Regions from separate parts of the Limosilactobacillus secundus genome, predicted to be linked through region 4. Evidence: predicted binding sites of a transcription regulator. Region 4 holds the regulator's gene; each other region holds the start of a gene.
The links. The regulator NrdR, encoded in region 4, represses ribonucleotide reductase genes. The targets are predictions, from matches to a motif close to ACACNATATATNGTGT.
Positions count from the first base shown of each region.

Region 1: the regulator NrdR is predicted to act here: its motif matches at 1,807-1,822, upstream of pnuC (nicotinamide riboside transporter PnuC).
Region 2: the regulator NrdR is predicted to act here: its motif matches at 4,486-4,501, upstream of nrdD (anaerobic ribonucleoside-triphosphate reductase).
Region 3: the regulator NrdR is predicted to act here: its motif matches at 5,716-5,731, upstream of nrdH (glutaredoxin-like protein NrdH).

Region 1 is NZ_JAJGUA010000024.1:138,304-145,837, reverse strand. It holds gene LMB57_RS02430 (response regulator transcription factor) at 1-60, opposite strand, end outside; gene LMB57_RS02425 (aldo/keto reductase) at 140-982, shown strand; gene pnuC (nicotinamide riboside transporter PnuC) at 1,040-1,792, opposite strand; gene greA (transcription elongation factor GreA) at 2,043-2,540, opposite strand; gene LMB57_RS02410 (hypothetical protein) at 2,647-3,768, shown strand; gene LMB57_RS02405 (hypothetical protein) at 3,791-4,117, shown strand; gene LMB57_RS02400 (hypothetical protein) at 4,175-4,399, opposite strand; gene LMB57_RS02395 (YbhB/YbcL family Raf kinase inhibitor-like protein) at 4,413-4,919, opposite strand; gene LMB57_RS02390 (tyrosine-protein phosphatase) at 4,955-5,737, opposite strand; gene LMB57_RS02385 (SGNH/GDSL hydrolase family protein) at 5,767-6,735, opposite strand; gene LMB57_RS02380 (galactokinase) at 6,930-7,534, shown strand, end outside.
Region 2 is NZ_JAJGUA010000004.1:43,112-50,645, forward strand. It holds gene apf (aggregation-promoting factor) at 1-254, opposite strand, end outside; gene LMB57_RS00290 (SufD family Fe-S cluster assembly protein) at 627-1,526, opposite strand; gene nrdG (anaerobic ribonucleoside-triphosphate reductase activating protein) at 1,535-2,113, opposite strand; gene nrdD (anaerobic ribonucleoside-triphosphate reductase) at 2,175-4,409, opposite strand; gene LMB57_RS00305 (DHA2 family efflux MFS transporter permease subunit) at 4,814-6,211, shown strand; gene LMB57_RS00310 (GNAT family N-acetyltransferase) at 6,392-6,943, opposite strand.
Region 3 is NZ_JAJGUA010000032.1:68,023-75,556, forward strand. It holds gene holB (DNA polymerase III subunit delta') at 1-759, opposite strand, end outside; gene LMB57_RS05015 (cyclic-di-AMP receptor) at 774-1,097, opposite strand; gene tmk (dTMP kinase) at 1,117-1,758, opposite strand; gene LMB57_RS05025 (YaaL family protein) at 1,768-2,016, opposite strand; gene recR (recombination mediator RecR) at 2,021-2,623, opposite strand; gene LMB57_RS05035 (YbaB/EbfC family nucleoid-associated protein) at 2,627-2,935, opposite strand; gene dnaX (DNA polymerase III subunit gamma/tau) at 2,956-4,794, opposite strand; RNA gene ffs (signal recognition particle sRNA small type) at 4,934-5,031, opposite strand; gene tadA (tRNA adenosine(34) deaminase TadA) at 5,067-5,579, opposite strand; gene nrdH (glutaredoxin-like protein NrdH) at 5,837-6,058, shown strand; gene nrdE (class 1b ribonucleoside-diphosphate reductase subunit alpha) at 6,158-7,534, shown strand, end outside.
Region 4 is NZ_JAJGUA010000034.1:11,228-18,761, forward strand. It holds gene polA (DNA polymerase I) at 1-1,399, shown strand, start outside; gene mutM (bifunctional DNA-formamidopyrimidine glycosylase/DNA-(apurinic or apyrimidinic site) lyase) at 1,414-2,244, shown strand; gene coaE (dephospho-CoA kinase) at 2,248-2,847, shown strand; gene nrdR (transcriptional regulator NrdR) at 2,893-3,357, shown strand; gene LMB57_RS05435 (replication initiation and membrane attachment family protein) at 3,375-4,736, shown strand; gene dnaI (primosomal protein DnaI) at 4,757-5,698, shown strand; ribosomal protein L20 leader region at 5,745-5,881, shown strand; gene infC (translation initiation factor IF-3) at 5,924-6,436, shown strand; gene rpmI (50S ribosomal protein L35) at 6,459-6,656, shown strand; gene rplT (50S ribosomal protein L20) at 6,701-7,054, shown strand; gene LMB57_RS05460 (YqeG family HAD IIIA-type phosphatase) at 7,207-7,534, shown strand, end outside.

The sequences.
Region 1 (7,534 bases), on a different contig from region 4:
AACGATAAATATTTTAGCCATAATTATTTCTCCGTAAATAGATATAAGCTCATCATACATTAGTTTGTTTAGAAAAGAAAACTTCAATATTGACAATCCTAAATTGCTGATTAAAGATAAGGAAAGGAAGTGATTTTTAATGGATATTAAGGACAACCTATTAACTCTTGCTGATGGAAATAAAATGCCTCAAGAAGGTTTTGGCCTTTATAAAGTAGATGGACAAGAGACAATGAATCAAGCAGTCAAAAAGGCATATGAAGACGGGTACCGACTTTTTGATACGGCTCAATTATACGGAAACGAGCAAGAAGTTGGGACGGCTTTTAAGCAATTAGCCATTCCGCGCGATAATCTTTTTGTGACGACTAAAGTAGCAGAAGAAAATCAAGGTTACGATAAAGCCATTGCTTCTGTCAAAGAATCCTTACGTAAATTACAAATGGATTATGTTGATTTGTTGCTTGTTCATTGGCCAATTGAACGATCATTTTTTGATACATGGCGGGCTTGTGAAGAAATGAAAAAAGAAGGACTTGCTAAATCGATTGGGGTAAGTAATTACCAAATGATTCACCTTCAATATTTAGCAACCCAAGCAAATGAAATGCCGGTTGTTGATCAAATCGAGTTACATCCGCTATTAACACAAAAACCACTATTACAATTTAATCATCAACATCAAATAGTAACGCAAACCTGGAGTCCCTTAGGGCGAGGAGCAGTCCTCAACGAACCAGTATTAAAAGATATTGCTGCTGCTCATAATAAATCCACCGCACAAATTATATTGCGATGGCATCTCCAAAATGGTGTTTCTTTTATTCCTAAATCAGTTCACGAAGAACGAATTACCCAAAACGCTGATATTTATGATTTCGAACTTAGCGCCCAAGAGATGGCCCAGATAGATGCATTAAATGCTTATCATCGTACTGGTCGTGAACCAGAATTAGTTTATGAATACAATAAACAATATTAAACAAAAAAACAGCAAATTGACTGAAAAAATATTTCAATCTCTTTGCTGTTTTTATATTTATTCTAAGCCCATTTCTTTGGCATAAGCTGCTTCTTCTTTACTAAGGCGTTGACGTTCACGTTCGTTGTACCATGGTGAAATGGTAAAGGCGAGAACATCATTAATAAGGTAAATCGAGCTATTAACGGCCATTGCTAAAGTAGCAGATCCTTGCTTGTAAGAAACAAACCAAAGTACTAGTTGGGCAAGACCAGATGCAAGCCACCAGAAATATTGGTTGTTAAAACGCAAGAAGCAAATAACACCAGCGGAAAGACTGATGGAAAAGCTGATTGCATCAATCCATGGTCGTGGATCGTCGGTAAGATGACCGATTAAATAACCAGAAACAAAATAAACGATAATTGTTGCAATGATGGCAACCGTCCATGAACGAGCATTGAATTTACGGATCTTTGATGCCATGTTAACATTCCAGTTTGCGGAAAGTAATACTGGTAAATCGAGGGTAATAACATAGGCGATTTGTTCGGCAATACTTAAATAATTTTTAGCACTAAAACCAGCGATGATAAAACATAATGCTGATAAAATACCTAAGAAACCATTTACCGACTTTGCAGCATTAATTGCTAAAACGCAAAGTACTCCAAGGGTGGTTCCAATAAATGTAATGACAGTTACCCACGTTATTGGAGCACTAACTAAAGTCATTACCTGACAGCCAAGACTGAAAAAGAATAGGTAATAATTTTGTTGTGGCCAGCCCTTTAATTGGTGGGCAAGAAATTTAAAATAATCGCTAATCATTAATATGACTCCCTCTACTATATATTGTGTAATTTTGTGGTTGCTGCCGGCTAGTAACACAAGATATTGTGGATGCAAAAAAGCAACGTTTAATAGTATACCGGGTCAAAATCAGGGATGCAATACCCTAAAGTTTATTTAATCGGTCGCTTAAATTAAGTAAAGGCCGGAAGATTAACTCTATTGTTGAAAATAATAAATTTAAAAATTTCCTTTAGCGGATTAGGGAGCATTGAATGACTTATCAACATTATAATTCAACTTTAACAATTTTAACTTTATATGAAGATTGCGGAGCTTCAACAGTCACGGTTGTCCCAATTGTTTGGTGAAGAAGCGCTTGACCGAGGGGAGAATCAAAGGAGATTTTTTGTTTGGCAAGATCAGCTTCCTGCTTTCCCACAATATGATAAGTTTCTTGTTCATGGTCATCCTCAAATTCAATTGTCACGGTTGTCCCTAAATCAATAGTGTGATCATTCTTGGGAGTCACAATTTCAGCATATTGAAGCTGTTTATTGAGGTACCGAAGCCTGCTCTCAAGGTGACGTAACTCACGCTTAGCAGTACTATATTCCGTATTTTCGGATAAGTCACCAAGCGCACGAGCTGCTTTTAATTGTTCAATTTTTGCAGGCCTTTGCTGTTGTAATTTTGCAATTTGTTCTTCAATTTCATGATAGCCATTTGCAGTCATTTTTTGAAAATAGACATTTTTCATTGCTTCTTGGATCTTTTTTCGTTGCATTGGTATAGTTTCTCCTTGTATATTAGCAATCTTGTTATATTTACTAGATATAATTATGATATGATAGAAAGGAAAATTCAATTTGGAGACGGAGGATATATAGATAATGAACGAACAAGAACAACATATTGACCAGTTTCTTACTTCGTCCAACTATCATCAGTTATCTGCTAATCAGCAAAAGCATGCACAGGATATTTTGACGCGTTTTAATAACCAGATGGCAAATGATCAGCATTTGACCGATACTACTTGGACACCAGAAGCAGTAAAAGCGGTCATGGTCGGGGAATTCATCGCTGATCCAGCACTAACTAATCAATTTGGAATTGCGGTTGTTCCAGTTTTGCGAGCTTATCAAGAATTTTTGAAAGTTGAAAATCTTGCGGAAGTTGTAAAAGCAATGGAAGAACAACGGACAAAGATGAACGAGTGTCGGAAAGCACATAAGACATGGGCACAATTACATGGGAATGCGGAGAATGACAAAACAGAAGCAACCCCGGTTCAAGCAGGTCCTGCTAAAAAAGAAATTACATGGACACCGGAGAAGTTCAAGGACTTATTAGCAAACGTGCAACAAGCTATTAAGTCGGCTTCCCAATTCAATAATCTTGAATTAGATGATGTTGAGTTAAACTATGTTGTGCAAGAGTTCTTGGAATTAATGGTTCAAGAATGCAATGAATATCCAGGTCAATGGACTTTCAGCAACTTGCAACGTGTATTAGGCATGATGATGCCATTAGATCCACATATTTCAATTAAGCAAATTCATAACATCGTACCAAGTGCGCAGGCCTTGTTTGAATACTTGAAGCAAAATGACTATATTAACATGGATCAATATAAGTTGGGCTTGAAAGCAATTGCTAATATGCAACCATCAGAAGACATGCTTGCCTCACTAAATCGTGATGAGCGGGAAACCCAATTAGTTTTATCGTTCATCAATAGTAATGGTATCGATACTGATGATGCAGATGTGGCAGAAGCGTGGATGGACGACCATAAGCAGGAAGTTGCTGACTTTATGCGTGGCCTATTGAATCCATGGGGCGAATATGAACGTAAGCGCCTGCTCAAACGTCAACGCGAAATGCAACAAAAGCAACAAGTGGCTAAGCGTAGTGGTAATCAAGTTGATTCACAATTAAAGCGGAAAAAGAAGTCCCTTCAAGGAATCAAGTTTAGTAAAAAGGCTCGGCGGAAATTACGTCGCCATTAATTTTTTAGAGGAGGAATCCATAATGAGCGTTGAAATTCCAGAAAATATGGAAGAAGTAGCAATGCAGCTGGCTCAACATCAGGTACGTGGTGAGCAAGTTGACGAAAAGGCTGTTATTCAAAATGCTGTTCGGGATATACTCCAAGCATTTTTTGATGAAGCTCTTGAAGGTCATTATGATGATGTGAAGTGGGATGGGGATGACCTAGTCGTTACGGATATTATGGGTGATGAAGTAGGACGCATTCAACCACAATCGCGCTCGTTTATTGATGACTTTAAGAACAACGCTGATTCATTAATTGAACGGCTTGAAAATTCGACAGCCCAAATTGTTGGTGGTCGTTAAGCTTTTGATTATCATAAAAAAATGACCCGTGGAAATTGCCACGAGTCACTTTTTATTTTAAAGACGATTTTTAATTTCGTAGGGCTTTGACTTTCCGTGTTCAGCTGGTAAGGCATCCTTAGCATAAAAAATTGCGTATTCTTTATCATTAGGATCTTTAGCGATGACAAGTTCATCATTATGACGTGCTTGTTTAAAAATTTGTCCCTTCCGAACAGCTTCATTATAATCATGAATATTAGCGACTGAATCGCCTGGGTTAAAGAAAATTCTTGTTTCCATTATAAGTTCCTCCTCATGCACGACTTGGCAAATCGATTTGTGCTTTTGCTAGAATATGACCCTTGGCTGCATGGATAAAGTCATTAAGCCAGTATTTATTTTTTAAGGGTAAAGTATCATCTAACGCAAACACCATTAAAGTATAATCATGAGTTTTGTCGGGAGGCTGTGGACCCACATAACCACTAGTTATCAATGGGTTTCCGTTAACCAACGAGCCGGCATTACTATTATTTCCTTGAACAAATTTATCTGCTAATTCTCGACTAGCATTTGCAGGAATGTCTGTTAACGTTGCTGGAATGTTGGCAGCTAACCAGTGAATCCAAGTGAAACCACAGACAGGTGTTGAGTCATAATCAATAAAGACGATTGCAAATGTCTTTGTCTCTGCTGGTGCATTGATAATTTTAATTGGAAATGACTTGATTGGATGGTCAGCTAGCATATCAGCTGCTGGCGCATATTTACCATATTCATCTGCTAACATCCCATTAATTAATGGTACTGAGATTTGCATAAAAATTCCTCCTTATAAGACAATTATAATCGTGCCTAATCTAAATACAATTTTCGTAAATCTTTTATTTCGGTAGGCGTAATATCAAGGTAATTATTAAGATATTGATTAACGTTTCCGTAATTGTGAGTAATACCTTTAATTGCTGTATTTAGGTAATCAGGAGCTACTGAGGCAAGAGCAGCCCGGTTTGTCACTAGTTCCTCGCTGGCTCCATGATTCCGCATGTCTTGCAGCCAGTGATTACGAAAATCTTGAGTAACAGTATTCGTTAGCAAGTAATCTTCCATAATAATCTTTTGTTCAACGCCAAGGGCACTGAGAATAAGATAAGCAGCCATCCCTGTCCGATCTTTGCCAGCAGTACAATGAAATAGCAAGGCACCGTGTTCATTATTCAGTAAGAGATTAAATAATTTCTGATAAGCTTGCTTAGCTGAAGGAGTCGTGGTCATTCGGTGATAAACATCAATCATATGGTGATAGCCATTTCCTGGTTGTTGCATCTGAGCAGCGATTTCTTCATCACTATGCGAGGCGTCAGTTTCGTCGGCTTCAAACACAGGCAAATGATAATACTTTGCTTGGGATGGCACTCGATCAGGATTTTTCTTTACTTCGTCGGGAGCGCGGAGGTCGATATCTAGAGAAATAGGAATATTATCTAAAACAGTCAGATCAGTTTGATCTAAATGAGCAAGTGAGCCTGTACGGATGAGTCGATGCCATTTTGTTTGATGCCCATCTGCTGTTGGATAACCTCCAAGATCACGAAAATTATAGCCATTCTTTATTGGAAGTAAGCGTTGGTTAGCCATGAGAATCCTCCTCGTATTAACTCTTACTACTATTGTACACTGAATTGAGGTAAAAGAGGTTGTAAAGCTTGAGCAAGCATTTTTCCTTCAGTGATAGCGCCAGCTTGATCAGGATGGAGCCCATCAGTGAAACTATGGCGCCAAGTTTTAGTTTCAATTATCGAACAGTCATGTTTAGTGGCAATTTTTCGAATCTCAGAAGCAAAGGTCTGACTAAAAGGAATTATGATTGCTAAAGGAGCATGGGGAAAGGTTAGCTTAACTTGCTGAATAAAAAGGTCAAAAGCGGCAATAAATTGAGCTAGGGGGAAACGACGGTCATTAACCCCTAAATTAATCACGTTGAGGTTAGGGTGATTAGGCGTCCATGATGTTTGATCATCAATTTTTCCTAAAAAGACATCGGCTGTTGGTACCCCGCCAGTCGCAGGTCTTAACACTCCCCCAGCAGAGTAGGCTATTCGAACACTATCAACGTTAAGCAGGTCTGCACAAATTCCAGCATAGTTAGTCTCTGGTCGGTAGTCAGCGGCAGGGTGATTGCCAATTATCCAGCAACCAGCCGTAATTGAATCACCGATAAAGTTGACCAAAGGACGCTGAGGAGCTGCCGTAATTTTACCTCCGTCGAGATAAATGTTTTTAATCGCAAAGCCTTCATTACCTCGCCAAACTTCATCAATGTCAGTATTACCGGCTGCCATTATTTCGATAGTATGTAATGCCGAATCAAGTGGAATATCAATGTTTGCTAAACTAGCTTGTACCCGTTGCCACTTTCCATCATCAATTCGAAAAGCAAACACTTGGCTAGGAGATAGCAAATTTTGATTTGGCAAAACAGTAATTTGACACTTTTTAGCCCCTGAAGCCTTAAAACGAAGGTAGCTGCCAAGGTTAGTAGTGTATAAAGTGGGCGTATTATTAATCTTTTTAATAGTCCAGCGTCCCGTACGTGAAGCAAGCTTAATTAGATCAGTCGGTTGGTAGTTCCTCATTTGAATCCTCCAATTATTTATGACTAGTGTAGCATTAAAGAAGAAATTATGTATATCAGCTTCTTTATCGTGTAATCGTTTTCTTTGTTGCGTCGAATTATTTGTAAGCGCTTATTGACGAGGTGGTTAAAAAGTAGTAAATTATATTTAGTAAAAGTTTACTAATGTTTGCTTGATGTATGGAGGTTATTCTGATGGATAAGCAACAATTTTTAGCTGAATACCAAGATGTGTTTAAAGAACCAGGGAAAGATGTATTTTTCTCACCAGGACGGATTAATGTGATCGGGGAACATACTGATTATAATGGCGGTCATGTTTTCCCGTGTGCAATCAGTATTGGAACCTATGGAGTATATGGACCGCGTGAAGACACAACAGTAGCCATTTACTCGGCTAATTCGGCAAAAGAAGAAGACAGTAAGGTTATTACTTTTGACATTAATGATACAGAACCGCAAAGTGCTAAAGATGAAAAGTGGGTTAATTACTTTAAAGGGATGCTTGTTTATCTAAAGCAACAGGGCTTCAAGATTGATCACGGATTTAACTTATACATCCACGGTTTTCTTCCTTATGGTTCGGGCTTATCGTCATCAGCATCAATTGAAATGTTGATGGGAAATATCTTGAAAGATGAATTTAACCTTGATATTGATGAAATTGAATTAGTCAAACTCGGACAAAAGACTGAAAATGATTTTGTTGGTCTTAATTCTGGAATCATGGACCAGTTTGCTGTCGGGATGGGTAAAGAGAATAACGCAATTTATCTTGATTGTAATACTCTTGAATATAA
Region 2 (7,534 bases), on a different contig from region 4:
TCACCGTCGTCTTTAATTACTAACTTTTGACCAACATAAATTAAGTTCTTATTGGCAATTTGATTAGTTGAAACTAAAGAGTCAACATAAGTTAAGTCATGACCTAACTTATAGGAAATACTTGATAAAGTATCACCACTTTGCACCGTGTAAACAGAATCAGCGTTAGCAGTAGTTGCAGTAGCAAATGTTCCCAAAGCAACAGCACCTGCAACGGCAGCAGTGATTTTCGCGATGTTCTTAGTTAACTTCATAAAGAAAAATCCCATCCTTTTCATAAAATTCTTTTTTATTAATTAGTTATTTATTAATTTAGTTTAAGTTGTTGAGTTCTCATATCTCTCAACAACTATTACTATACTCCCTTAAAATTACATACGGATTACTCCGAAATATCAATTCAGTTGATTTTCGTAATACTTTGTAATAAAAATTTTAATAGTCTGTCAAGTAAATCAACCTCGGCCACGCCCTGATGGCAACTTAGGCCTGGCTAACTTTCCCCCAGAATTAGCCAAAATTTGTAACATAATAATAAATAAGTCGCTGAATTGTTCTTAAAAGAAGAATTTCAACGACTTATTTTTCGTTATTAATATTTTCTTGTAACATTGCTGTAATTAACTTTAGTTCTGTTCAGCACTCATTATTTGTTTTAACCAGCTCTCACTACTAGCTAATTCTTTTAATGGATGAATATCCTCGCTAATTGTCAGTGGTTCTCCGGCTTTTACTTTAAAAGGTGCTTCATTGACCATTTCAGGATCCCGATACTGGGTAAGAGTGGCAGAAGTTCCCTTACCAAAACCATCGACCATTGCAGTTAAATGTTGTGTCCCGCTTAAAGCAATCGTCGGAGCCCACTGCGTATTTTGCCCATCCAGAAAACTATAAAGATCAACAGTCGCTTTAGTTTGAACTTGACTCGCTACTTCAAACTGCAACGTTGACCCATGAGCCTGATATGCATGGATTGTCCGATAGATATTTTTACTAGTTGAGTGATTTGCCTGGCGGTACGTGACATGCGCGTTAGCTCCTACTAAAATCTCTGTCCCTTCATATGATGGCAATATCGTATCATTAACCATTCGTTCTTCAATTATTGCATGAGCTCCTGCACTGATAACAATAATATTATGAACGTTTGCAGAGTTAAGGTGAGGATTAAAAACAATTGGACGCTCCCGAATAATTTGTGGACGCAGATATATAAACTGGCCACAATTAATATTTGCAAGGTGGGTGGCCACTAACTGGCTATCCTGCCAAAAGATGGCCTTCTCCATCAAATTTTCCTGTAGTAACGTTGAATATTCATTAACAGCTTCTTCAAGAGGCATCGCTGTTAACCTATCTTCCTGTAAGGAAAGCCAGCCCTTGCTTACGCCAGTTGTCCCTTTTTGCCAGTAATCTATCCATTCTTCTTGGCCCGGTAAAGTTGGGAAACGTGCTTGGAGTAGAACTGCCAGTTGACGTTTTTTCTCTAACCATGCTGGCTCTTGCTTCCAAATTTTTGCCATCATTTTCTCCTCTAATGAACAAGTTTATCCCAAATAACCACTTTCCCCGTTTGAAGAGATTGCGGAACATCAATAATTCGTTGGTTAGAACTCCCCCTAAATTGAAGGGTAAGGTCCTTTTTAGCCAGCAAGAATCGGCCATCGACTAAGATATCGAGATAGTGCAGAAGTTCAAGTTTATCGCTCGACTCCTTCATTAATTCTTCCCAAGTATATCCAGACCAAGACCAAATATCCTTTTCATGGCCGAATTCTTTCCGGACCCGTTTAACTAACTTAAGGCAAACCTGAGTATTAAGAAATGGTTCACCGCCCAATAAAGTTAATCCTTGAACATAGCTTTGAGAAAGATCTTCAATAATCTGGTCTTCTAAATCCTGGGTGTAGGGTTGTCCGTAATGAAAATTCTGCGCCGCCTTGTTATAGCAACCAGGGCAATTAAAAAGACAGCCACTAACATATAAACTACACCGGACCCCTTCTCCATCCACAAAATTAAAGGGCTTATAGTCTGCAATATATTGTAGTGAATGATCCTTCGCTAACCATTCTTGTGGTTTAGGGTTACGGGGTAATCGTGTTTCTACCATTTATTTTTCCTCCTATATAATAAAAGACCGGTAGCTTTGCGAGCAACTGGCCTTTTGATAATTAAATTTGATCACCAGTAATATGAGCATGGGCTTTATTATCCATTTGCCGGTGCTGTTCAAATTCAGCTGCATTCTTGATCATTCCTGCATTCATATGTTTAACCCGGTGAATAATTTCCTCATGCCGTCCATGAACCATTGGTCGCTGCTGAGGGTTACCAAGATAACCACATGTCCGCTTAACAACATCACAAGTTGCTGGGTCATGGTTTCCACACTGCGGACACTTAAAACCACGAGCAGTTGCTTCAAATTCACCTTTGAATCCACACTTAAAACACTGATCAATTGAAGTATTCGTTCCAAGATAACCTACATGCTCATATGCCCAGTCCCAAACCGCTTCTAAAGCTTTTGGATTTTGGCGCAAGTTAGGATATTCGCAATAATGAATAAAGCCACCGGCCGCATACTTAGGAAAAGCCTCTTCAAATGATAATTTTTCAAATGGTGTCGGATGTTTACGGACATCATAGTGGAAGCTATTTGTGTAGTATTCCTTATCAGTTACATCTTCAACCCGACCAAACTTCTTCAAATCATCTTGACAGAATGTATCTGTTAACGATTCGGCAGGAGTGGAATAAAGACTAAAGTGGTATCCTTCTTCTTTTTCCCATTCAGCACATAAATCATGCATTGCCTTAGTAATTGCAATTGCAAAGTCATGTGCTTCTTTATTATGCTCCCAATTTGACCCATAGAAAGTCGTACATACTTCATATAAACCAATATAACCTAGCGAAACGGTCGCCCGACTATTCTTAAAGACTTCATCGACACTATCAGTCTTTTTTAACCGTTTACCAAATGCACCATACATATACAGGAGGGGAGCATTTTCCGGTTTAGCTTCTTTAGTGCGCTTAATCCGGTAATCCAAGGCAATCTTACAAATATTCATCTTCTCTTGAAAGATCTCCCAGAAGAGTTGCTTATCGCCATGAGCCTCAAGGGCAATCCGTGGCAAGTTAACCGTCACAACCCCTAAGTTCATCCGTCCTGAGTTTACTTCTTTACCAGTTTCTGGATCTGTCCATCCCTGTAAGAACGAACGGCAACCCATTGGTGTCTTAAAACTTCCTGTTAATTCCTTAATCTTGTCATACATCAAAAGATCTGGATACATCCGCTTCGTTGAACATTCAAGCGCTAGTTGCTTGATATCATAATTAGGATCTTCGGGGTCAAGATTTAAGCCTCGTTTAATAGTAAAAGTTAATTTAGGAAAGATGGCTGTACGATGTTCTTTACCAAGGCCCTTAATCCGGATCTTCAAAATGGCTTTTTGGATTTCCCGAGCAATCCAGCTTGTCCCTAAGCCAAAGTTAATGGTCGTAAATGGGGTTTGGCCCTGGCTAGAATAAAGGGTATTAATCTCGTATTCTAAAGCCTGCATTGCATCGTAAATATCTTTTTTAGTCTTCTCACGAGCAAATTCTTCCCGTTTCTCTGGTACTATCCACTCTTCAGCATCCTTCATATGCTTTTCGTAATTTAGCTTTGCATATGGTTCTAATAATTGATCAATCCGATTAGCAGAACATCCCCCATATTGCAGGGACGCCACGTTAGCAATAATCTGCGACATCTGCGCGGTTGCCGTTTGAATCGAGCGTGGTGAAGAAACCCAGGCATTACCAATCTTAAATCCATGCTTAAACATCTCATCAAAGTCAATTAAACAACAGTTAGTTTCAGGCGTTACCGGTGAATAGTCAAGGTCATGCCAGTGAATATCACCACGAAGATGCGCCTTGGCCACAATACCAGGAAGCATTCGTAATCCTAATGCACGACTCACAACTCCTGCTTCAAGGTCCCGTTGAGTATTAAAAACATGACTATCTTTATTAGCGTTTTCGTGAACAATTCGTGAGTTTCGATCGAAAAGCTGCTCTAACTTATTTTGGGGATTAGTAGCTTCAGCAAATGCTTCTTCATCATGCTGGCGATAATCACGATAAACTTTTGCCAATTCTTCATGGTTCGCATTAACCAGTCCTTTAACAAAAAGATCCGCAATTTTTTTAGTAGTGACAGTTGTTTGATTAAGTAGGGCATCTAATAAGGCAACATAAACACTTTGGCTAGTCTGCTCATCAGCGTTGAGCGCATTTAAAACAAGGTTAATCTTATAGGAATAAAATGGTGTAACTGTTCCATCACGTTTAACTACTTGAATACTTGTCAAACTTTTAAGATCCTTCTTATCGATTATTTGCACTTTCATTTTTATTTCCCCTCTCGTAATTAACGTTATCTATCATAGCTCAAAATACAACTTATAGGAAGTATTGACATTCAAAACACTATATGTTGTGGTCGATTTAGTTTCTTAAATATTTGTTTATACTCTATTCTGATCTACCAGGAATAAAATGAAATCACAAGTAACGACGCTATTTTGAGATTCTTAGGTGACCTTTTAAATCATTTATTTTTAAATTCCTATTATCACCGAATAGAATTTTTTGTACCAAAAAGATCAAATTTGAAAACGTTAAACCTAACTTAATAATCTTAATTAGTATACTTAAGATTATTAGTTATTAAAAAAATAACTTACGAGCAGATAGAGCAATTTGCTAGACTAATCCTTGTGCAATTTTTAGGATAAAAGGAGTTTTTATATTTATGGAAAATGCTTTACAAGCTCGTAAACAAGCAGCACATCCTAAATTAATGATGGTTAGTATGCTGCTGGGAGCTTTTGTCGGAATGTTTAGTGAGACTTCATTAAATATTGCCTTGCCAAAATTGATGGCTGCTTTTCAAGTAAGTACGTCAGCAATTCAATGGTTAGTTACTGGATATATGTTAATTATTGGGATTATCTTGCCACTTTCCAGTATAATTACTAAGTGGTTTACAACTCGCCAAGTCATTATTTTTGCATTAATTGACTTCATGGTTGGGGCTTGCATCTCTGCTTTAGCGCATAATTTTACTATTTTGCTGATTGGACGAATGATTCAGGGAATCGGAACAGGTTTAATTCTTCCATTAATGTTTGCAGTAGCAATGCAAATCTTCCCACCGAAACAAATAGGAGCAGTTCTAGGAATGTGTGCCCTCGTAATCATGTTTGCCCCTGCAATTGGTCCTACTTTAACTGGACTAATTCTTGCTAAGCTATCATGGCAATGGATCTTCTGGTTATTTATCCCGTTTTTATTTATTGCCTTAGTCTTTGCGATTATTTCATTAGAAAATGTTGGCGAAATTACTAGGCCACATGTTGATATGCTTTCAATTATTGAGTCGGCAGTAGGGTGTTCGGGACTGGTTATCGGTGCTAGTTTAGCGAGTGAAGACGGTTGGACTTCACCAGCAGTTCTTAGTGCATTAATAATCGGTGTTATTGTTTTAATTTTTTATATCCATCGGCAACTTCATCTGGAAGAACCAATTTTAAATCTTCGTATCTTTAAATATCCGGCCTTCACAATTGGTTCTTCCATCGTGATGCTTGACTTTGGAATCATTCTTTCCACGATGTATCTTTTACCGCTATTCTACCAACGAGGGCTCTTAGTTTCTGTGGCCCTTACTGGACTAGTAATGCTCCCTGGTGGAATTATCAATGCAGCTACTTCTGCAATTGCAGGTCGCCTTTACGATAGTATCGGGGCTAAACGTCCTGCCTTAATTGGTTTTATCCTTGCCCTATTTGGCGCTTTGATGCTGGCCTTTACTACACCACATAGTTCCATTATTTACGTTGTATGCGCGCATGTTATTTTAATGATTGGTTGTCCTTTAGCAATGTCTCCTGCCCAAACTAGTGCTTTAAGTGCGCTTTCAGGATTAGAATCTGGAGACGGCAGTACAATCATGAACACAATGCAACAAGTTATTGGTGCACTTGCAACAGCCTTAGCGACTAGTTGCTTAGCTTGGGGGAGTTCTTCTATTAGTGGATCGGAAGCTGTTCGCTTTACTAATGGTTTCCACTACGGTATTTACTTTGCAATAGTCTTAATTGTGGTGGCATTGCTCTTATCATTCAAAATTAAAGATCAGAAAAACTAAAATAGGACTGTGACATAAGTTAAGATACTTTTATAAAAAGCAAATACGCAGTACAACAATGGCCTCTAATGTCCGGCAAAACCGAACATTAGAGGCCTATTGTTGCTTGCGGGGGCTCCCAGAGGCTAGCTTCGCGTCGAAAAACGAAGTCACAAGTGACTTCTGTCTCGCCCCCTATTTTTACTCTTTAATAATTTTATATGGTAAGTAATGACGTCGATGCTTAGTCAAATAGCTATCCATTAGTTGTTGGTAAAGCTGTGGATTTACATTAGGTTGTGTACTTAAAAGATCAAATTTTTCATTATCTTTTTCAACGGTATAAAAGCCAGTTTTGATAAACCCGTTTTTGGCGTAGAAACGATGTCGTCTGATTCGTTGTTCATTATTAGCGGCCTGGCTATTTGGACGTTCAGCACTAAGGGTGACTATTTTTCCGGCATAACGTTTCTTTAGCATACCTAAAGTTGCGCTCCCAAGACCCTGACCATGATACCGCGGATCAATTGCCAAGAAGAAAATGTAGGCTATTCGTTTATTGTAAACTGTGTAGAAAAAGCCCACCCACTTTTCTTCATTATAAATACTGCAAAATTCAGCTTTTCCAGCCTGGGCCCGCATTCTAAGCAAGGATAATGGTAAAAGTTCATTTTGTGGAAATACGGTATTATAAACCTGCTTGATATTCTTAAAATCATTTGACTTTGTAGACACTTTACGTACTTCGATCATTTAACGATTCCTCCATTTACGTAATGGTACCTAAAAAGACAACAACAGACAAGAACCTAATTTAAACTTTATTAGTTTTTTTAAAGAAGAAACACTTTAATTCAGGTGATGGGCAAAAATTACAGGAGTTAATATTATGCTAGTCTCTAGTTCGTATTACTTCTTAATTGACTTTTAGTAAATAATTCTATTACCAATAGTTCATGACTGTTCATCCATTAAAAATTTTTGTTTCTTTTATTATTGAAGAGGCTGAGAGAAAATTTTTGTTTTCTCTCAGCCTCAACTGCTTTTATGAACACTAGTAATATAACATGGAACTAGCTTCACGTTGCCACAAGGCGCGAGTCTAAGTACGAATGATAATCAGCCCGTGCCGTGCTAGTCATTGCATTGGCCTAGCTTAGCCCACTGTCATGTCGAGAAAGTTATTTCCTACTCTCTTCAATCATCCTTATTTCGAACCTTTAATCCCCACTTGCCGAGTCTATAACTTGCGTATACACCTATTGCTAAAATTATAATACTGATAATTATTTTCATTAATTCAACCTCTCTTCTCATAATTCTTGGAGACATCGAATAAAACCA
Region 3 (7,534 bases), on a different contig from region 4:
TACTTGTTGTTTATCCCGATCGGTAGCTACTTTTTGCAGAATTGTCTGAACATCAACAAAGCCTAACATCCCATTCCGCGTCGTATCTTGATACCACTGGATGACTCCTTTGATCGCACTCTCAAACCAATTATCTTCTTGCCATTGCTCAATCATTGCGACGGAATCTGTAATCCCAACAGCAATCTGTTGTTGAGATTGTGGAATATTATGTTCAGTTAAAACTGTTAACAATGCATCTCGTTTTAATGGTGGTAGTTCAATCACCTGTGTTCGTGATCGAATCGTTGGTAAGACAGCACTTTTATTAGTCGTTAGCATAAAAATATAAACGCCAGCCCCTGGTTCTTCAATAAACTTAAGAAGACTATTTGCTGCACCGTTTGTCATTTTATCAGCGTCTTTAATAATAAAAATTTTCTTATTGCCTTCTACCGCACTCTTAGAAAATTCTGCTTTTAAGTGGCGAATCTCATCAACCTTTATTTGGCGACCTTCTGGAGCAGCATAGACAATGTCAGGATGGTTTCCAGACAGAATTCGCTGACACTCAGCACAAGTTAAGTCTGGTTCATTGTCTTGAGGATGAAGACAAAATAACCGTAGCGATAACCATTGAGTAATTGACATCTTTCCTGAACCGCCCGGCCCAACAAACAGATAGGCATGAGCAAGTTCTTTATTTGATAATATTTTTTGAAAACGAGTAATTATTGCTGGTTGTAATTTTTCTGCACGTATTTGTCCCTGTTCAGCCAACCATCTTCACCTACTTAAAATTTAATGAAGTCTTCTACTGGTAAGACAAAAACAGTTGCCCCACCAATCTTTACGTTGACAGGAAATGCCGAACCCCCTTCAACATCCATATGCATTTGCGATGTAACGTATTGTTCACGTGACTCGGCATTCTTTTTGATTACTGATAATACTTCTTGAACACGATCATCTTCAATTCCAATTAAAAATGTCGCATTTCCTTCACGAAGAAAGCCACCAGTTGTTGATAATTGGGTAACGTGAATATCAGCTTTATTAAATGCTTTTCGTAAACGATTGCTATCTTTTGATTGAACAATTGCAATAATCATTTTCATTATTAATCACCCTTTTTTATTAAAACAAATCTGAAAAACGGTCATGAATTGTTGCTTTTACATCTTCAATCACTTTTTCCAGCGGCTGGCTTGCATCAATTAACTTTATCCGTTCTGGATAGTTCTTATAAAGTTTCAAGTAAGATTGACGAACAGTTTGATGGAACGCAAGCTTTTCCTGATCTAATCGATTAACTTGATTAGATCGATGCTCAACAATCCGTCTTAAACCAATTTCCGATTCAATATCAAGGTAAATTGTCAATGCCGGCATTAACCCATCAATCGCAAACTGATTAATTTGCCAAATCTCTTTTTCCCCAAGGCCACGACCAGCTCCCTGATAAGCAATGGAACTATCTACAAATCGATCGCACAGAATAACTTTCCCTTCTTTCAATCCAGGAATTATTTCTGAAACAATATGTTGTCGACGAGCAGCAGCAAAAAGTAATGCTTCCGTTCGCCCATCCATATCGGTATTTTGACCGTCAAAGAGTATCTGGCGAATTTGCTCAGAGATCTTATTACCACCCGGTTCACGAGTATACATAACTTTTTCTGTGCCAAGCTGATCTTCCAATTGTTGTTGAATCTGTTGAATCACGCTTGTCTTGCCAGCTCCATCTGGTCCTTCAAATGATATAAATTTACCGTCCATTTCTCTCTCCTAGCGATCAATTACCCCATCATTTAATGTCCCGTGAACTTTAAATTTACGAGCAATTTTGTATAGGTATAAAAATTTCTGCTCTTGAATCCGAGAACGGTAATGAAGTTCACTATTAACGTTTGCTTCATATACTGCTCGTTCAGTTTCACGTGCATGATCCCAACTGGCCTTCGTAGAATATACCGCTTCTAACAGGCGCTGATTTCGTTTACGTTCCACTTCTTTAGTAGGCCGCTTAAAAAACATTTCCTTACATCTCCGTTCGCCCTTGAACTGCTTTGAATAATGTCATCTCATCAGCATAGTCAATATCTGCGCCAACTGATAACCCATGTGCCAACCGAGTGACCTTAATTCCTGCAGGCTTAATTAGCTTGGCGAGGTACCCGGCCGTTAACTCACCATCTGATGAAGCATTAGTTGCAATAATAATTTCCTTTACTTCATCATCTTTCTTTAGCCGTTTAAGTAAACTTGTAATATTAATATCTTCAGGGCCTGTTCCTGCAACTGGAGAAATAACTCCATGAAGGACATGGTATAAACCGTGATATTCATGCATTCGTTCCATTGCCATAACGTCTTGTGACTGCTCAACAACTAGAATTTGCGAATGATCACGAGTCTTATCACGACAAATTGGACAAGGATCGTCTTCAGTAATATTGCCACAAATACTACAGTTATGAAGGTCTCTTTTAGCAGACAGAAGAGATTTTGCAAAGTTCGTTACATCATCTTCTTGCATACTCAAAGTATAGAACGCCAGACGAGTTGCAGTCTTTTGCCCGATTCCTGGCAACTTAGTATAACTTTCAATTAATTTCGCTAATGGTTCTGGATATTGGATCACTTTTTACAACCCCATACCTTGCGTATATTTACCAAGCTTTTGTTGAGTAGCATCATTGACTTGTTTCATTCCGTCTTTCACAGCAGCAATTACCAAATCTTGAAGCATATCAATATCATCTGGATCAACTGCTTCTGGTTTAATCTTTAAGTCCAATAATTGGTTATCCCCGCTAAACGTAGCAGTCACCATATCATCCGGTGCTTTTCCAATAAATTCCTGTTTAGCAAGTTCTTCATGTTCAGCCATCATTTTCTTTTGCATTGCCTTAGCTTGCTTCATCATTTGTTGCATATTCATTCCACGCATCATAATATCATCCATCCTTTTTCTTAATTATCTTCTACTTTAACAATATCACTACCAAATAGCTTCTGTGCTGTTGCTACTTGGTTATCTTCTTGAGGTGATTTTTCTTCAGTTAGTACCTCATCTTCTGGTGGAAGCGGTGGTTCTACCATTGGTGCCGGTGTGCCTGCAGGGGGTTGTCCGCTTCCTTCAGTAGCTTGCGTCTTTTGTTTAATAATGGGTTGAGTCTTTTGCTGATTCTTACCAAAACCATGATCCTTGATAAAGTCTTGCCGAATTTTTGGCCACTTATCCTTAGGTACAAAAACAACTTGCCGTTCATTCCCAGTTAAACGTTGCAAAGCACTTTCCATATTCCCTAACAACGTTGTATCATCAGCGGCTTGCTGGAATAAGAACGGATAATCAAAAGCAACAATTATTCCCACGGCACTAGCAGCAACTGGTTGTGAAACGTGAAGTAAGGACCGTTGCGGCACCGATAATAAGTTCAACATATCTCCCCATAACTCACGAACATTTATTAAATCTTGACGAGTCGCATTTTCTAATACTGGGTAAATCTTATTGAGATTAACCTGCACTTTCTTTTGCTGCACTCGTGGTTGCTCATTTTGTTGCTGAGGTGATGGTCGACTAGCCTTTACCGGCGTATTCTGCAACTGTTTTACTGTTTGTTGTAATTGCTGAATCTCTTGTTGTAATTTTTCAATCATCTTAGTAGCTTCAGTATTTGTATCCGAAGAAACCGTTGGTGCCGATTGAATATTCTTTTGGGGGTCGATTTGTGCAAGCTTTATTGTAAGAACTTCCAAATACACATCTGGATGAGTCGTAAAACGCATCTCTTCTTGAATGTTATTTAGTTCATCGATCATTTGGTATAAGGTCGCCGAAGAAGCAAGTTGGACTATTTCTTCAAAGTCTTCCTGCTTTAGTCCTGTACTCTCAACACTAATCAAGCTTGGTAATTCTTGGTACAACAGAATATCACGAATAAAGGAGATCAAGTCCTCAATGAACCGCTGACCATCTTTTCCTTCATCCAAAATATCTTTCATGGTATCAAGAGCAGCCGCCCCTTCATGCTTACTAATTTCCAAAAAGTACTTCTTTAATAACTGTTTAGTAACACTTCCGGTAACTAATAAAGCATCATCCAACTTTACCTCATTATCACTGAAAGAAAGAACCTGGTCAAGGATACTCAACGCATCCCGCATTCCTCCTTCAGCGGCATTTGCAATTACCCATAATGCTTTCTCATCATAAGTAATTTCCTTTTGATCAAGAATATATTTCATTCGATTAAATGCATCTTCTGCTGAAATTCGTCGAAAATCAAATCGTTGAACCCGCGAAATAATTGTTAAAGGAATTTTATGAGGTTCTGTAGTTGCAAGAATAAAAATCACATTGGCTGGTGGTTCTTCAAGCGTCTTTAGTAATGCGTTAAAAGCCCCTGTTGAGAGCATGTGAACTTCATCAATTATATAAACTTTGTAGTCCGCTTGGGTAGGGGCATATTTTGCCTTATCCCGAATATCACGAATCTCTTCAACCCCATTATTAGAAGCTGCATCGATTTCAATTACATCATTTAATTGCCCGTTTGTAATTGCTTTACAAATCTCACACTCATTACATGGTTCGCCATCCTTGGAGTGATGACAATTAACCGCTTTAGCAAAAATCTTTGCCGCTGAGGTTTTACCAGTACCACGTGGACCAGCGAACAAGTATGCATGGCTTATCTGGTGAGTGATAATGGCGTTTTTTAGGGTTCTTGTAACAATCTGTTGACCGACAAGATCATCGAATCGCTGTGGTCGCCAGACACGATATAATGCCTGATAACTCATCGCTAGACTCCCTTTCTGAATTTAAAATACTATAAAATATTATACAAGGAATTAATCATATAAAGTAGTTAAAATATATTTTAATTAAAATTTAAAAATAAAAAAGACCCGCAATAAACCATTACGGGTCAGCTTAATTATCAATAAAACTTAGAGCACAAGGTATATCATACTTAGTGCTGCTTCCTTCCAGACCTGACACGGTTCGTAAGCATACCCTTGCTCTAAGGCCTTACGGCAAATAGTATAATACACTATTTTTCTTTAAATTACTAGGGGTTAGTCTTATTTTTTCGTCGGGCCTCTTTCCGGCGGCGACGAATTTCACGGAAAAAGTTTTTTAACATTTGACTACACTCATCCCCTAAAATACCAGAATGGACATTAACTTGATGATTTAACCGTGAATCATTTAGCAAATGGTATAAGCTATCAACTGCCCCGGCTTTCGGATCGGCAGCCCCATAATAAACATTTTTTATTCGTGCGTTGATAATGGCACCGCTACACATGATGCACGGTTCTAACGTAACATATAAGTCACAATCTTCTAACCGCCAACTTCCTAAATTAGTACATGCTTCCATAATCGCAAGCATTTCTGCGTGATAGGTAACATCTTGAAACTTTTCACGCATATTATGACCACGTCCAATTACCTGTCCATCGTGGACAACAATCGCACCAATTGGTACTTCATCTAAAATTCTGGCTTGTTTTGCTTCTGCAATCGCCATCTTCATAAATTTTTGTTGTTCAGATAATGATGAATTGATTTTTTCCATTCTTTTTCTCCAAGCACTTAAAATTACCCTGTTGTTCAGTGTATAATAATAAATTAGTTTTTTAAATTAATTTTATTAATCACCTGCTTAAGGGTTCTATCAAAAAAAGTTTCACAGGTGTTAATGACTAGCTTGAGCACTATATATTGTGTTTCACTATTTCACAAGCACGAAATATAGTGCTTTTTTAATTGATTTTTTCTAATTCATCGTTATACTAGAAAACATCGACTAATCGTTTAGGAGGCCTCGTGAAGATGGTAACTGTATTTTCAAAAAATAATTGTATCCAATGCAAAATGACAAAACGGTTCCTTGAGCAGCATAAAATTTCATTTATTGAACACAACATCGATGAACAACCAGAATACATATCTCAGCTTAAGTCTGAAGGTTTTATGGCGACTCCAGTTGTAAAGCTTCCTAACGGTCAAGCTTTTTCTGGCTTTCGTCCTGACCAATTAAACCAACTTGCCTAAGTTTAAATAAACTAAGATTTTGCCAGGCATCAATTCGCTATTGGTGCACTGGCTTCTTTATTGACATAATCAAATTAATTCAGAAAGTGAGTTATTAATATGGCGTTATCTGATATCGATATGACCAAAGTTAAATATTACGATTATAACAACGAAGTAAATATCCCCAAAAACGGACAAATTCAACTAGATAAAGACAAATTAGCCTTAGAGGACTTTATTAAAAATAATGTTGAGCCAAATACTAAAAGATTTTCTTCATTAAAGGAACGTTTTCAATGGTTAGAAGAAAATGATTATATTGAAGAAAGTTTTATGAATAAATACAGTGAAGCATTCATTGAAAAGCTTTACGATTATTTAAAGGCACAAAACTTCCACTTCCATTCTTTTATGGCTGCTTATAAGTTTTATGCTCAATATGCCTTACGAACAAATGATAAAGAGTACTACCTTGAAAATTATATTGACCGGGTCGCAATGAATGCTCTTTACCTTGCCAACGGTGATGAAGAGTTAGCAATGCAACTTGCTGATGAAATCATCCATCAACGTTATCAACCCGCAACCCCAACCTTCCTTAACGTTGGGCGCAAACGTCGGGGAGAATTTGTTTCTTGCTTTGCGATTCAAACAACAGACGACATGAATACCATTGGTCGAACAATCAATTCTGCTCTCCAGCTTTCTAAAATTGGAGGTGGGGTTGGAATCAATTTAAGCAACCTTCGTGAAGCTGGTGCACCTATCAAAAAAATACAAGGCGCTGCCAGTGGAGTTGTTCCTGTAATGAAGCTCTTAGAAGATAGTTTTTCCTATTCTAACCAGCTTGGTCAACGTCAAGGAGCGGGAGTCGTTTACCTGAGCGTTTTCCATCCTGATATCATTGAATTCTTAGGAGCAAAAAAGGAAAATGCTGATGAAAAGATTCGTTTAAAGACCCTTTCACTTGGAATTACGGTTCCCGATAAGTTCTATGAATTAGTAGAACAGAACGCTGATATGTACTTGTTTAGTCCCTATGATGTTGAACGAGTATATGGAATACCATTCTCCTATGTCGATATCACAAAAGAATACGACAATTTGGTAGCAAACGATGATATTCGCAAGAAGAAAGTTAATGCTCGGGACTTGGAGGATGAAATTAGTAAACTTCAGCAAGAATCAGGTTATCCTTACATTATTAATATTGACACAGAAAACCGGGATAACCCGATTAATGGAAAAATTGTGATGAGTAATTTATGTTCAGAAATTGCTCAAGTCCAAGCACCAGCGCGAGTAAATGATGATCAATCATATTCAGAAATGGGAATTGATATCAGCTGTAATCTTGGTTCAACCAATATTGCTAATATGATGGAAAGTCCTAACTTTGGTAAATCAATTAAGGCCATGATGCGGGGACTAACCAGAATCAGTGACGTAGAAGACCTAGATGTTGTCCCAACTATTCAAAACGGAAATCGGCTT
Region 4 (7,534 bases):
TCAGGAACACGGTTACGATGATGTCCGAACAGATGAGGAAGTTTACGGTAAAGGTGCTAAGCGTGCTGTGCCTGATGATGACAAGACCTTCTTTAGTCACCTGGCTACGAAGGCGCGGGCAATTGAACACCTGCGCAAGGATCTTTTTGCCAAATTAGACGAAAATAAGCAAACGCCATTATATACTGATATTGAATTACCACTAACCCGGGTTCTTGCAAAAATGGAAATCGCGGGTGTTCATGTCGATGCACAAACTTTGAAAGATATGGGCAGTAAGTTAACTGAACGGCTATCAGAAATTGAAAGTCAGATCTATCAAGAAGCTGGCGAGGAATTTAACATTAACTCCACTAAGCAACTAGGCCATATTCTTTTTGAAAAATTGAAATTACCAGTGATCAAAAAGACCAAGACCGGTTATTCCACTGCAGTTGATGTGCTTGAAAAGTTGGCTGATAAGGCACCGATTGTTGAGCAAATTTTGGAATATCGGCAAATTGCTAAGCTTCAATCTACCTACATCACTGGTTTGCTGAAAGTTATCCATTCAAATGACCAGAAGATCCATACGCGCTACTTACAGACATTAACGCAAACTGGTCGCTTGTCCTCTGTTGATCCTAATCTGCAAAATATTCCAGTACGGTTGCCGGAAGGACGCTTGATTAGGAAGGCGTTTGTTCCTAGTCAGGAAGGCTGGCAAATCTTCTCTTCAGATTATTCGCAAGTTGAATTACGAGTTCTTGCCCATATCACTGGTGACAAAAACCTTCAGGAAGACTTTAAGAATGGTGAAGATATTCACGCCAGTACAGCTCGCCGGATTTTCCATTTGGCTCCAGATGCTGAGATTGACCGTAATATGCGGCGTCGGGCAAAAGCGGTTAATTTCGGGATTGTTTATGGGATTAGTGATTATGGACTGGCACAACGGATTCATGTTAGCCGTGCAGAAGCTCATGAATTTATTCAAAATTACTTCCACGAATTCCCGGGCGTAAAGAAATACATCGATGATACGATTGCGTTTGCTAAAGAGAATGGTTATGTTGAGACGATTACTCACCGACGTCGTTACTTACCAGACATTCATGCCAAAAGTTTCAGCAAGCGATCGTTTGCAGAGCGCACTGCAATGAATACTCCAATTCAAGGGAGCGCTGCTGATATTATTAAGATTGCGATGATCCGGATGCAAGATGAGCTTGAAAAACGACATCTAAAGGCAAAAATGCTCTTGCAGATTCATGATGAATTAGTCTTTGAGGCCCCAAAGGAAGAAATCCCCATTCTATCGGAATTAGTGCCAAAAGTAATGGATTCGGCCGTTAAGCTGGATGTGCCGCTTAAAGTAGATAGTAAGTATGGGGATACCTGGTATGACCTTAAAAAATAGATCGGAGGAATTAAATGCCTGAATTACCAGAAGTTGAAACTGTTCGCCGCGGTTTGCTGAAGATTGCTGTTAAGCGTAAAATTAATGCGATCGATGTTTATTATGGTAAAACGATTACCAATGATGTTGAAGATTTTCGGCAGGCGTTGATTGGACAAACGATTGAAAATGTTGATCGGCGAGGGAAATACCTTCTTTTCCGTTTTACTAATGATTTGACAATGATTTCACACCTTCGCATGGAAGGAAAATATTACAACCAACCAATTGGCGGACCAATTGATAAGCATACTCATGTTGTCTTTGAATTTACGGATGGCACGGAATTATGTTATCAAGACACTCGTAAGTTTGGCCGGATGACATTGGTAAAAACCGGAGATGAGATGAATGTCGGCGGATTGAAGACGATTGGCCCTGAACCGACAAAAGACGCCTTCACCTTGCCATACTTTACAGCTGAATTAAAAAAGAGTCGGGGAAAGATTAAGCCATTCTTGCTCAATCAGCGTCATGTTGCCGGTTTGGGTAATATTTACGTTGATGAGGTGCTATGGATGACAGGGATAAATCCAGAGCAACCAGCCAATACTTTAACAGCTAACCAGATTGCTGAATTACGAGAAAATATTATCAAAGAATTAGCGACAGCGATTAAGTATAAGGGAACCACTGTTCATAGTTTTACAAATGCATTTGGTGATGCCGGCGCTTTTCAAGATCGTTTAAAAGCTTATGGTCATGCGGGAGATGAATGTCCGCGTTGTGGCACGAAAATGGTGAAAATTAAGGTTGCTGAACGTGGAACGACCTTTTGTCCACACTGTCAAGTATTGAAGGAATAGGAAATGACAAAAATAGTTGGATTAACAGGTGGAATCGCCACTGGAAAGACAACGGTAAGCAACATTTTGCGCCAGACTGGAATTCCGGTGATTGATGCTGACCAAGTAGCGCGACAAGTCCAGACACCAGGCTCGGTTGGGTTAACGAGGATTGTCAAAGTATTTGGCCCTAAAGTACTTTTGCCGACGGGTAAGCTCAATCGACCCGTTCTGGCTAAAATTGTCTTTAATGATAAAGAAGCGCTGAAAAAACTCAATGAGATTCTTCAGCCATTAATTTATGATGCCATCTTTGCGCAAGTTGATACTTTGAAAAAGCAGAAAATTCCATTCGTGGTATTAGATGCACCATTATTATTAGAGCAACACTATGATGAAGATTGTGATTATGTTGTAGTTGTTTATACTGATCCACAAACTCAGCTTAAGCGGTTAATGGCTCGCGATCACTGTTCTAAAAAGGAAGCTCAAGTGCGAATTGCTGCCCAAATGCCATTATCAGAGAAAGAATCGCGGGCGGATTTTAAAATAAATAATAATGGTGACCAGGCTGCCCTGCAAAAACAAGTCGTAGCCCTAATAAATCAGCTAAAAGCAGAGTGAAATGTGGTAAAATAAAGTACTTATACTATAAAGGAGGGGGACACATTGCGCTGTCCACATTGTCACAAAAATGGATCACGGGTTGTCGACAGTCGGCCAAGCGAAGACGGAAGCTTTATTCGTCGTCGTCGTGAGTGCATTCATTGTGGCTTTCGTTTTACAACCTTTGAACGGTACGAGGAAACGCCACTACTAGTAATTAAAAAAGATGGTACGCGCCAAGAATTCAGTCGCCAAAAGATCCTCAATGGAATTGTCCGTTCGGCAGAAAAACGCCCGGTTAGTATGGAGCGGTTGACCAAGATTGCAGATAAAGTGGAAAAACAAATCCGGAGCATTGGTGAAAGCGAAGTCTCCAGTCAAATTATTGGTAAATTTGTGATGAACGAATTAAAGGGCGTCGATGAGATTGCCTATATTCGCTTTGCAAGTGTTTACCGCCAATTTAAGGACGTTGATGCCTTTATGAGTGAACTTGAAACCATGATGAAGGCAGAGCATAAAAAATAACTTAGGAGGGCTGTAAAATGACTGCAGCAGCTTTTGATCCGCAAGCCGGTTATGTTGTTACGGCTAGCACTGCATTTATTAGTTTTAATGACCAAACTTTTGCAACATTTTATCAGCCGATTTTAGGACCAGTTGCGTTTAGCTTTTTTTATGCGTTAAAAGCGCGTCTGCTGCCTAATCCTACGATTGCCAACCGGACCTTGCAAAGTGACCTGTTAGCTCAGGTAAATGCTGGGGGTCAACAAGTGCTGGAGGCTCTTCATCGTTTGGAGGCAGTTGGTTTAGTTCAAACTTATTTCCAGCACGATGAGATCGGGGACGTATATGTTTATGAATTGCAGCCGACCCTTACTCCAGAAAAAATTTTAGCTGATAATTTGCTGAGTATTTTACTTTTAGAAGAAGTAGGAGAAGAAGCATTTGAACGTTTGATTAAGCAAAGTCGGCAATACAAGCTTGCTTCTTCTAACACTTCATTAACTAATGTGAGTCACAACTTTTTTGAAGAGTTTCATATTAATTCGCAGTCAATTACTGCAACACCACAAGCAATTTTAACGGCACGAAAACAATCACCGGTAGAAAAGCAACCTCAGTTAACTAAGGGGATGAATGATGACTTTGATTGGTCAACCCTAATTCACTTACTCGCTAATCAGCCAATTGTCAGTGCAGACCTTGAAAATAATCGGGACTTAATATTATTAGAACATCAATTATATGGGATTGATGCGCCAACGATGAAGACATTGGTTTTGCGGTCGATTGATCTAAAAACTAATCATTTCAATCCAAAAAAATTTAAGCAAATTGTTGCATCTGCTTATAATATCGTTTATTCCTCAACGACAAAAGTAGCGGAAAAAGAAGCACCGGTGACAAATGAAAATAGTGAACTGACCAGTAAAGACCAGAAATTATTGGCGACAGCTAAGGATTACTCTCCAGTCGAATTTCTGCAGGTCCTTAAAGGGCAGACAGGTGGCTATGTAACTTCAGGTGAACGTCATATTCTGACAGGTTTAGTAGCGCAAGAAAAACTTACCCAAGATGCCATTAATATCTTAACTTGGTATGTGATTAGTGACCGAGGAAATTCTACTTTGACCGCTAATTTTGTCGATGCAATTGCCAATAACTGGCTCCAACATGGCATAATTAATGGAGAGCAAGCCATTGTCCAACTAAAAACTTTTAACAAGCAGTCGCAAGAAAAGAAAAAGGAAGCAAAGACGTCAAAGAAAAATAAGTGGCGCAAAACGATTAAGGAACCGATGCCAGCATGGAGCAAGAAAGATACGAGTGAGCTGATGAAAAAAGCTTCCTCACAAGAAATTGCCAAACTGCGTGAACGGATCGCTAATCGCAAGAAGAAGTAGCAACTAAAGGAGGTGGCAGCATGCAGTCACTAAACAAAACTTTACAAGAGTTAATGCGCGGTCAAAATATCGCAAACAATATCCAACAAACGATGAAGCAAGTTTATATGGATAAAGATGTTCAAGCCTTCTTAAACGAAAATCGTGATCGTCTTAGTAAAGAAGCGATTAAACGGGGGCAATCAAAGCTTTATGAGTTTTTTCATGAAAAGCAATTAATTGAAAAAGGCGTGCCAACTGTTGCCCCAGGATATTCTCCACAATTGGTTATCAGTGCAGGACAAATTGACGTAACCTACGTTCCAACTAAACAGTTATTAAAACGACAGCGCCAACGCTATATTCAACGGCTAGTTAATTCGATTAATATGCCTAAGTTCATTAAAAATGCGTCATATGATGATTATTATTTAAATGAAGATACCCAGACTGATACGCGAACAAAGGCAATTCAAGCAGCCATGGATTTTACAGATAATTATCAAAAAGATAAGTTTCAACCAGGGCTTTACCTATATGGGAAATTTGGAGTCGGAAAAACATATCTCCTTGGAGCAATTGCTAATGAACTCGCTAAGAGTAAAGGAATTGCAACAACGATGGTTCATTTCCCTAGTTTTGCTGTTGAAATGCGGAATTCGATCAAGCAAAACAATACTGGCGAAAAATTAGATGCTATTAAACGGGCACCGATTTTAATGCTTGATGATATTGGGGCTGGTGCAATGACAACGTGGGTAAGAGATGATATTTTAGGAGTGATCTTAGAATATCGGATGCAAGAAGAATTACCAACCTTCTTTAGTTCTAATTTTTCAATGGATGAGTTGCAAAATAACCACCTTGCTATCAATGCGCAAGGCGATAATGAACCCCTCAAAGCGGCCCGAATTATGGAAAGAATCAAGTACTTATCACGTGAGATTGAAATGGAAGGAAAGAATTTGCGGGATAAGGGATAAAGTTCTTGACATTAAACTTTGAATTTAGTAAGCTAATAAACGTTGAAAGAAAAAGCAGAAGCACCCGCTTCTCGCCTAGGTGATATCGATCGCCGGGCTGACGAGATGAATGATAATCGGCCACTAGGATAAGGTCGTTGTTATGAAGCGGGGTACTTTTGTACCTCGCTTTTTTGCTTGATCTTTCGCTAAAAAAATTGGAGGTGCGTTGCCATAGCACAAGATATGATTGTCAATAACGGTATTCGTGCACGGGAAGTGCGGTTAATCGGTCAAGATGGTGAACAATTGGGCATTAAGTCTAAGCGTGAAGCTCTACAGTTAGCTGAAGAAGCTAATTTAGACCTAGTATTAGTTGCGCCAAAGGCACGCCCAGCTGTTGCCCGCATTATGGATTATGGGAAGTACCGTTTCGAGATGCAAAAGAAAGAGCGTGAAGCTCGTAAGAAGCAAAAGACGATAACGGTTAAGGAAATTCGCCTTAGTCCATCAATTGATACTAATGACTTTAATGTTAAGTTAAAGCGTGTTCGTAAGTTCATTGAAAAGGGCGATAAGGTGCGGATTTCATTACGTTTCCGTGGTCGTGCTATTACCCATAAGGATATCGGTCGTGACATGATTGAACGAATGGCTGAAGAAACTTCAGACATCGCTACTGTTGTTCAACGTCCGAAGATGGAAGGGCGGAGTATTTTCTTAACTCTTGCTCCGGCTGCTGATAAAGCAAAGAATTAATTTAAGAAGGTAGGAATTAGTTATGCCAAAGATGAAGAGTAACCGTGCTGCTGCCAAGCGTTTCAAGCGTACAGCTAATGGTGGATTCAAGAGTGGAAACTCATTCACTAGTCACCGTTTCCACGGTAAGACTAAGAAGCAACGTCGTCAATTACGTGGTTTGAGCATGATGGACAAGACCAACGTAAAGCGTTACAAGAAGTTATTACCATTTAAGTAAACTTCACAAAAATAACTATTTAATATACGTAGGAGGATTTCAACATGCGAGTTAAAGGTGGAACTGTTACGCGTGCACGTCGCAAGCGCATTATGAAGTTAGCAAAGGGTTACCGTGGTTCAAAGCACCGTCTTTTCAAGACTGCTAAAGACCAAGTAATGAAGAGTTACACTTACGCTTTCCGTGATCGTAAGGTCAACAAGCGTAAGTTCCGTGAACTTTGGATTGCTCGGATTAACGCTGCTGCACGTATGAACGACATTAGTTACAGCAAGTTAATGCACGGCTTAAAGGTTGCTAACATTGACATTAACCGTAAAATGTTAGCTGATTTAGCTGTTAACGATGCAGATGCATTCAAGGCACTCGTTGACGAAGCTAAGAAAGCTCTTAACTAAGCCTAAATAATCTTCGGTCGCTTATGATGCGTATGCATGATAAGCGGCCTTTTTTATTAGTTGCTTTCCAAGTAAAGCACACGATATAATTAAATACTAGAACATTTAATCGGGTTAACCGATTGAAATATTAAATTTGATGAGGTGCAACTTTGTTAGAGATATTTAAACCAACATGGATGGTTAATACAATATATTCTGTTTCTCCTGCCCAATTAAAAGCGCAGGGAGTGCGAGCTGTTTTTAGTGACCTGGATAATACCTTGATTGCTTGGAACAATCCAGATGGAACTCCAGAATTAAAGGAATGGATGGATTCTTTACGGGAAGCCCATATTCCGCTAATTGTTATTTCTAATAATAGTAAGGAACGAGTTGGGAAAGCTGTTAATAGCCTTGATCTTCCATTCGTTTCGCGATCATTAAAGCCTTTAAGTTTTGGGATTGATCGTGCACGAAAAAAACTTAATTTAGCAAAAG